DNA from 2 places in the uncultured Intestinibacter sp. genome. Region 2 is predicted to be linked to the other one. Evidence: riboswitches for the same ligand, from Rfam matches in the RefSeq annotation. Region 2 holds a riboswitch; the other holds the start of a gene.

Region 1 (4,127 bases), on a different contig from region 2:
GAATTGATATTTTCATAGTCACTTTTGAATTTCCCATAGCTCTAAACAAAGCTGCTGCTCCATTATATATTGCTATAGCTGGAATTGATAAAAATACTATCAATAGATATATATTTGCAAATCCCATAACATCAGCTTCTAATTTTCCGAATACCTTGTATAATATAAAATATTTTAACAGATATCCCAAAATCATAATTCCTATAGAACTTACTAATAAAAATAACATTAATTGATCTGATGCTTCACATGACTTTTCTTCATTTTTTTGACCTAAAAATTGACCTGCAACTACAGCTCCACCAGTACCTAATGCAATAAATACTTGGGTTATTAATACCATAATAGTATCTACTAAAGATACTGCTGATACTGCCGCTTCCCCTACGCTTGCAACCATAATTGAATCTACTAAACCAACGACTATTAAAAGTAACTGTTCCACAATTAATGGTCCTATCAATTTTCTTAAGTCTGAATTAGAAAATAAATAATTGACTTTATTCTGACTTGCCTCCACTCAAACCCCTTCTTTCACAAAGATTTTAAAATATATAGATATTTTAAAATACATAATATTAATTTTTACTATTTTAAATTATAAAGAGTAGCTAAAAATGTAATATACATCAATAACTACTCTCTTATTTAAATTATATACCTATTGGTATTTTCTTACAACAATTCTTATAAAGTTGCTTTTAGAGCTTGGTCTATATCCCAAAGTAAATCATTTATATCTTCTATACCAACTGACATTCTTATCATGTCAGGTCTAACACCTGCTGATTCTTGTTCTTCTTCATTCAGTTGAGCATGTGTAGTACTTGCAGGATGTATAACTAAAGATTTAGCATCTGCTACATTTGCAAGGTGAGAGAATATTTTAAGACTTTCTATAAATTTCTTGCCTGCTTCAAGCCCACCTTTTATGCCAAATGTAAATATTGAACCTGCACCTTTTGGAAGATATTTTTGCCCTAATTCATAATATTTGTTGCCTTCAAGCCCTGGATAATTAACCCATGCAACTTGAGGGTGATTATTTAAAAACTCAGTTATAGCTTTTGTATTGCTTATATGTCTTTCTATTCTAAGCGACATTGTTTCTAAACCTTGTAATAACATAAATGCATTAAATGGACTTAAACAAGCTCCTGAATCTCTCAACCATTGAACTTTTAATTTAGTCGCATAAGCCGCAGCTCCAACATCTTTTGCATAATTAAGACCATTATAAGACATATCTGGCTCTGTCAAACAAGGGAACTTTCCACTTCCTATCCAATCAAAATTACCACTATCAACAACAACCCCACCTAAAGTAGTTCCATGACCACCTATAAATTTAGTTGCTGAATGTACTACAATATCTACACCATGTTCAAATACTTTTATTAAATAAGGTGTTCCAAAAGTATTGTCTAGCATAAATGGTATTTTGTTTTCATGAGCAATATCTGCTATAGCTTCTATATCGATTAAATTTATCCCTGGATTTCCTATTGTCTCAGCATAAACAAGTCTAGTCTTATCATTTATTGCTTTTCTAAAACTCTCTGGATCATCTGGGTCTACAAAATGAACCTTTATACCGAATTTAGGAAGCATATTTGAAAGTAAATTATATGTTCCTCCATATAAAGTTGGTGCTGCTACTATTTCATCCCCTGCCTGTATTATATTAAGTATAGCTGCATTTATAGCCCCCATTCCTGAAGAAAATGCTACTGCACCTACTCCACCTTCAAGTAATGCCATTCTATCTTCAAATACTTGAACAGTTGGATTTGATATTCTTGAATATATATGCCCCTCTTGTTTTAATGCGAATAAATCAGCACCATACTTCACACTTTCAAAACAATATGATGTTGTTTGATAAATTGGTACTGATCTAGAACCTGTCGCTGAATCTGGTTCTTGTCCCCCATGAATTTGTAATGTACTAAAACCTAGTTTTCTTTCTGTCATGTTATCCCTCCGAATATATTATTGTTAAATACAAGTAAAATGTTTATATTAAACATATAAAAATATCTTTAAATTTTTTTAAAGATAAAAATTATTTATAGCATATTTAAAAAATTATACTTATCGCCAAATATAAAGTAATATAATTTCCTATATACTATAAAAAGCTCTTTTACCTTACGATAAAAGAGCTTTATTTCTCATTCTCTCTTATCTTTCTTATGAAAACATAAGTAGGATTTAGCACCTATCTAATATAGGTTGCTGGACTTCTCAGGGCCTATTCCCTCCATCACTCTTGATAAGAATTTATTTAGTTAAGATTGATATTTATAATTATATACCTAAAGTATATTTTAAACAATATTTTTTACATATTTTTCTAATTTATTATTTTTTCTCAGCTACTCTAAGTTTTGCACTTCTTGAACGAGGATTTGCCTCAACTTCTTCTTTGCTTGGAAGTATTGGTTTTCTAGTTATAACTTTAACTTCAGAAACTTTATCACACTGACAAATTGGAAGTTCTGGTGGACAAACACAGCTAAGCGATAATTCTTTAAATTCATTTTTTACTATTCTATCTTCTAAAGAGTGGAATGTAATTATACATATCCTTCCCCCTTTATTCATCATAGAAACAGCATCGTCTATCATTTTGTTTATAACTCCAAGCTCATTATTTACTTCTATACGTATAGCTTGGAAAGTTCTTTTAGCTGGATGTGGTCCATCTATTCTAGCTTTTTTAGGGATAGCTTTTTTTATTACATCAACTAATTCACCTGTTTTTTCGATTGGCTTTTCATCTCTAGCTTCAACTATAAATTTAGCTATTCTCTTCGCCCAATTGTCTTCACCATAATCTTTTATTATTTTTGCAAGTTGCTCTTCTGAGTATGTATTTACTACATCATAAGCAGAAAATGGCTTTCTAATATCCATTCTCATATCTAAAGGAGCATCGTGCATATATGAGAAACCTCTATCAGCTTCGTCTAATTGATGAGAAGAAACTCCTAAGTCAGCTAGTACTCCATCTATCTTATATACACCTATTTTTTCTAATTCTTCTTTTATATTTGAAAAATTGCTGTGAATAAATCTAACTCTATCAGAATACTCTGCTAATCTCTCTTTTGCAGTAGCTATTGCATTTTTATCTTGGTCAAACCCTATAAAAAGTCCGTCTTTTGAAAGTCTTTTTACGATTTCTTTTGAGTGTCCTGCACCACCCATTGTACAGTCTACATATACACCGTCTTCTTTTATATTTAAATTTTCTATACATTCATCTAAAAGTACAGATACGTGATGGAATTCCATAAAAAATTCACTTCCTTTCTGTAAAATCTCTAACTGTCGTATTTTTTATATTAATGTTATCTATTAGATTTTTTTGCTAATACATAATTTAGTACAACACCTATAATTATAAATACTAAACTTATAACTTGTGCCATTCTTAATGGTCCTAACATAAGTGAATCTGTTCTAAGTCCTTCTATGAAAAATCTTCCTATAGAATATGATATTAAATAGTAAGCAAGGATTTGGCCTTCATATTTTTGTTTTTTTCTAAATACCATCAAAAATATAAATACACCTAAATCCCATATAGATTCATATAAAAATGTAGGATGTACTTTTACACCATCAACCATTATCCCCCATGGTAAATCTGTCGGTCCCCCATGAGCTTCTTTGTTTAGGTAATTTCCCCATCTCCCAATTGCTTGAGCTAATGGTATACCTATAACAACGCAATCAGCCAATTTAAAGAAGTTTAATTTCTTAACTTTAGCATATATAAACCCAGCTAAAATTCCTCCAATTAGAGCTCCATGAATTGCTAAGCCGCCACCTCTAAAGTTTAAAATTTCAGCTATATTTCCTGAATAATAAGACCAGTTAAAGATAACATAATAAGCTCTAGCTCCTATAAGTCCACAAGGGATTGCAATAATAGCTAAATTTAATATATCATCTTCTTTTATATTAAGCCTTTTTGCTTCTCTTAATGCAATAAAAACTCCAAGGACCATCCCTGTAGCCATTAAAATTCCATACCACATTATATCTACACCAAACAGTGTAAATGCAACTCTATCCATATAAACACCTCTTATCTTCTAAATATTCTACTAAATAAA
Region 2 (4,127 bases):
GATATATGTAAGTGAAAAAGGGATAGTACTAGAAGAACCATCAGTAGTAGCAGTAGATAATAAATTAAAAGAAGTTATAGCAGTAGGTACAGAAGCAAGAAGAATGATAGGGAGAACACCTGCAAATATAGACGTTATAAGACCATTAAGAGATGGTGTTATATCAAATTATGAGATAACAGAAAAAATGCTATCTTATTTTATTGAAAAAATAGTAGAGAAAAAAGGATTTGGCAGATTTGTAATGCCGAGAATAATGGTCTGTGTACCAACAGGTGTTACTGAAGTAGAAAAAAGAGCTGTTGAAGATGCAACAAGAAAAGCAGGGGCTAGAGAAGTTTATATTATAGAAGAACCTATAGCAGCGGCAATAGGAGCTGGAATAGATATAGCTCAACCAAATGGTAACATGATAATAGATATCGGTGGGGGAACTACAGATATAGCTGTAATATCATTAGGTGGATCAGTAGTAAGTGACTCTATAAAATTAGGCGGAGATAAATTTGACGAAGCAATAATCAAATACATCAAAAAAGAATACAATGTATTAATAGGGGAAAGAAGTGCTGAAAGATTAAAAATAGAAATAGGAACTGCTGTTAAAGAGGACGAGCCAAGAACTATGAATATCAGCGGAAGAAACTTAGTAAAAGGACTTCCTGTAACTATAACTGTAAATTCAAACGAAATATTAGATGCGCTTAACCCATGTGTTGAACAAATAGTAGCAGCAACTAAAAATCTACTAGAAAAAACACCACCAGAATTAGCAGCTGATATAAGCGACAAAGGCATAGTGATGACAGGTGGAGGAGCTATGTTAAAAGGTTTAGGCGATAGAATAGAAGAAAGTACAGGTATAAAAGTAGTATTAGCAGATGACCCACTTTCTTGTGTTGCTAAAGGAACTGGATTATCATTAGGTTCACTTGATTTATTAGAAACAGGTGGAAGCTTTAAAAAATAATCGATTAAAATAAACAGAATATTGATATAAACTAAAAAGTAGCTATTTTAAAATAATATAAAATTTATTATTTTACCATAGCTACTTTTTGTTATGTTGCAAGGAGCAGGGATAAAGCAATTGTTTCTGCTAATTCTAAAATGAAATGAAGCCTTATATTGTTAAAAGAAAATCTATTATTTTCATCTATTTTATCTACAATGCCAACGATAGAATAAGTCCCTACTTGGGGTAATTTCTTACCTACGCCCTTGCCTGGAAGTATAGGTCCTTCTCGTATTTGTATATTACCTATGTTACTTGCCGAGCCCAAACAGGCATCTATGGCTAAAAATTGGCTCGAGGAATGTTTGCTTTTAATCTGTTCGATTGATTCATAAATGTTTAAAGCATGAATAGGATTATCCAATGTACCGTAGACAGGGTATTTAAAATCACTATTTTTGAGCATAGTACCTACTAGAGGCCCTAGTGCATCTCCAATAGCACGATCTGTTCCTATACATATTATTACAGTATTATCAGAGATTATATTTTTGAGAATATTACTTAATATATGCGTGACATCTTCTCTTTTATAGTTTACTTTGGCTAAATACATAGGAGTTCCTCCCTTCTAGATAATATATGAGTTGAAAGTATGAAATAATACTATTTTTACAAGAGTTACGAAATTGTGACTATTAAAAAATAAAACAAAAACAGGGAAAGAGAATTGCAAAAATGCTTGACAATGAATCACAAAACAGGTATCATTTATAGTGTTAAATTTGAAAGAAAAATTTCTTGATTACCTTATCAAGAGAGGCTGAGGGACAGGCCCTACGAAGCCCAGCAACCACTTGAAAAAGGAAGGTGCTAAATCCTGCTAGAGAGAATTCTAGAAAGATGAGGTCGCGTATTTAAGCATACAATATCCTCTTCTACATAGAAGAGGTTTTTTAATTTATAAGAAAGTATAAAGAATTTAATTTCTTGTAAAATAAAGAATATAATCTAGAATTCCCGTGAGAAAATTTTTATTACAATAAAGATTTTCTAGGAACAAATTATGATATAAAATAAACTATAGAAATTTAAGGAGGAACTAAAATGGCAAGACATTTATTTACGTCAGAATCAGTTACTGAAGGTCATCCAGACAAGATGTGTGACCAAATATCAGATGCAATACTAGATGCATTATTAGAAAAAGATCCACAATCAAGAGTTGCTTGTGAAACTACTACTACAACTGGATTAGTATTAGTTGCAGGTGAAATAAGTACAAACGCTTATGTTGATATCCCAAAATTAGTTAGAGAAACAGTAGAAGGTATCGGATATACTAGAGCTAAATTTGGATTCGACTGCAATACTTGTGCAGTAATAACTGCTATAGATGAACAATCAGGAGACATCGCTATGGGTGTTGATGAAGGTTTAGAAAGTAAATCAGGAGAACAAACTGAAGAAGAAATAGAAAAAGTTGGTGCTGGAGACCAAGGTATAATGTTCGGTTTCGCTTGTAATGAAACAGAAGAATTAATGCCACTTCCAATATCTTTAGCTCACAAATTATCAAGAAGATTAACAGAAGTTAGAAAATCTGGATTATTAGATTACTTAAGACCAGATGGTAAAACTCAAGTAACTGTTGAATACGAAGGAAACAAAGCAGTTAGAGTTCATACTGTATTAATATCTTCTCAACATAGTGAAAGTGTTGATAACGAAACTATAAGAAGAGACTTAATAGAACACGTTATAAAAGCTGTTATACCTGCTGAATTATTAGATGAAGAAACTATGTACTACATCAACCCAACAGGTAGATTCGTTATAGGTGGACCACAAGGAGATACTGGTTTAACTGGTAGAAAAATAATAATAGATACTTACGGTGGATACTCTAGACACGGTGGTGGAGCATTCTCTGGTAAAGATCCAACAAAAGTAGATAGATCTGCTGCTTATGCTGCTAGATACGTAGCTAAAAACATAGTTGCTGCTGGACTTGCAGACAAATGTGAAATAGAATTAGCTTACGCAATCGGTGTTGCTAAACCATTATCAATATTCGTTGATACTTTCGGAACTGGAAAAGTTTCTGAAGAAGTATTAGTTGAATTAATAAACAAAAACTTCGACTTAAGACCAGGTGCTATAATAAGAGACCTTGACTTAAGAAGACCTATATACAAACAAGTTGCTGCTTACGGTCACTTCGGTAGAACTGATATAGATTTACCATGGGAAAGAACTGATAAAGCTGAAACTTTAAAAGAACAAGCTGGTATATAGTTAATTAGAACTTAATATAACTTTAAATATAAAGGACCTTGTATTATATAAATACAGGGTCTTTTTTTATTTGAAAAACTAGTATAATATTTTTATAGGTATAATTATCTACAACTTAAAATCATTATATTAAGTTATGGATAATTGACAGTGAATATAAAATGAAATATAAAAGATAATAAAATAAAGTTGAAATAAATTAATATATTAATAGGATATAAATGCAATTAGGAGTGTGTATTATGGAAAAATTAGAAGGTATGATAAGTGATATAGTTTTTAAAAATGAAGAAAATGGATACACTATAGCTTATCTTGCAAATGAGGACGAAGAGGTAACAATTGTAGGATGTATGCCGACATTATCTGTCGGTGAAAGTATAGAGGTAGAAGGTAAGTGGGTAACACATAAAACTTATGGCTCACAATTTGAAGTGACAAGTTTTATGCCTATAACACCTTCTTCTTTGGAGGGAATTTACGCTTATTTATCTTCTGGTATGATTCATGGTATAGGAGAGAAAATGGCATTGAGGATTATTGAAAAATTCGGAGTAGATACTCTAGATGTAATCCAAAACACTCCAGAGAGATTAAAAGAAGTTGAAGGAATAGGTTCAAAAAAAATAAAACAAATAACAGAGAGTTATGAAGAAAATCGAGAGCTTAGAAATATAATTATGCAGTTATCTCCTTATGGAATAACTCCTAATTACTGTTTAAAAATCTATAAAAAATATAAAGATAAAGCAATAAGTATCATCAACAAAAATCCTTACAAACTTGCTGAAGATATTAGAGGAATTGGATTTAAAGTTGCAGATGATATTGCAAAGAAGCTAGGCATAGATAAATATTCTAGAGATAGAATATT

Evidence for each region. Region 2 has a riboswitch for S-adenosylmethionine ahead of metK (methionine adenosyltransferase). Riboswitches for the same ligand answer to the same signal wherever they lie in the genome.
Region 1: linked by a shared signal. The riboswitch ahead of RDX53_RS03570 (O-acetylhomoserine aminocarboxypropyltransferase/cysteine synthase family protein) and the one ahead of metK (methionine adenosyltransferase) in region 2 are both predicted to bind S-adenosylmethionine.

The regions. Positions count from the first base shown of each region.
Region 1 covers NZ_CABQXJ010000011.1:17,025-21,151, reverse strand. The annotation lists gene RDX53_RS03575 (MATE family efflux transporter) at 1-520, opposite strand, end outside; gene RDX53_RS03570 (O-acetylhomoserine aminocarboxypropyltransferase/cysteine synthase family protein) at 688-1,974, opposite strand; SAM riboswitch class I at 2,182-2,282, opposite strand; gene rsmH (16S rRNA (cytosine(1402)-N(4))-methyltransferase RsmH) at 2,365-3,300, opposite strand; gene lgt (prolipoprotein diacylglyceryl transferase) at 3,357-4,088, opposite strand; gene RDX53_RS03555 (tyrosine-protein phosphatase) at 4,100-4,127, opposite strand, start outside.
Region 2 covers NZ_CABQXJ010000008.1:11,543-15,669, forward strand. The annotation lists gene RDX53_RS02720 (rod shape-determining protein) at 1-970, shown strand, start outside; gene yyaC (spore protease YyaC) at 1,062-1,571, opposite strand; SAM riboswitch class I at 1,763-1,865, shown strand; gene metK (methionine adenosyltransferase) at 2,063-3,253, shown strand; gene RDX53_RS02735 (ATP-dependent RecD-like DNA helicase) at 3,496-4,127, shown strand, end outside.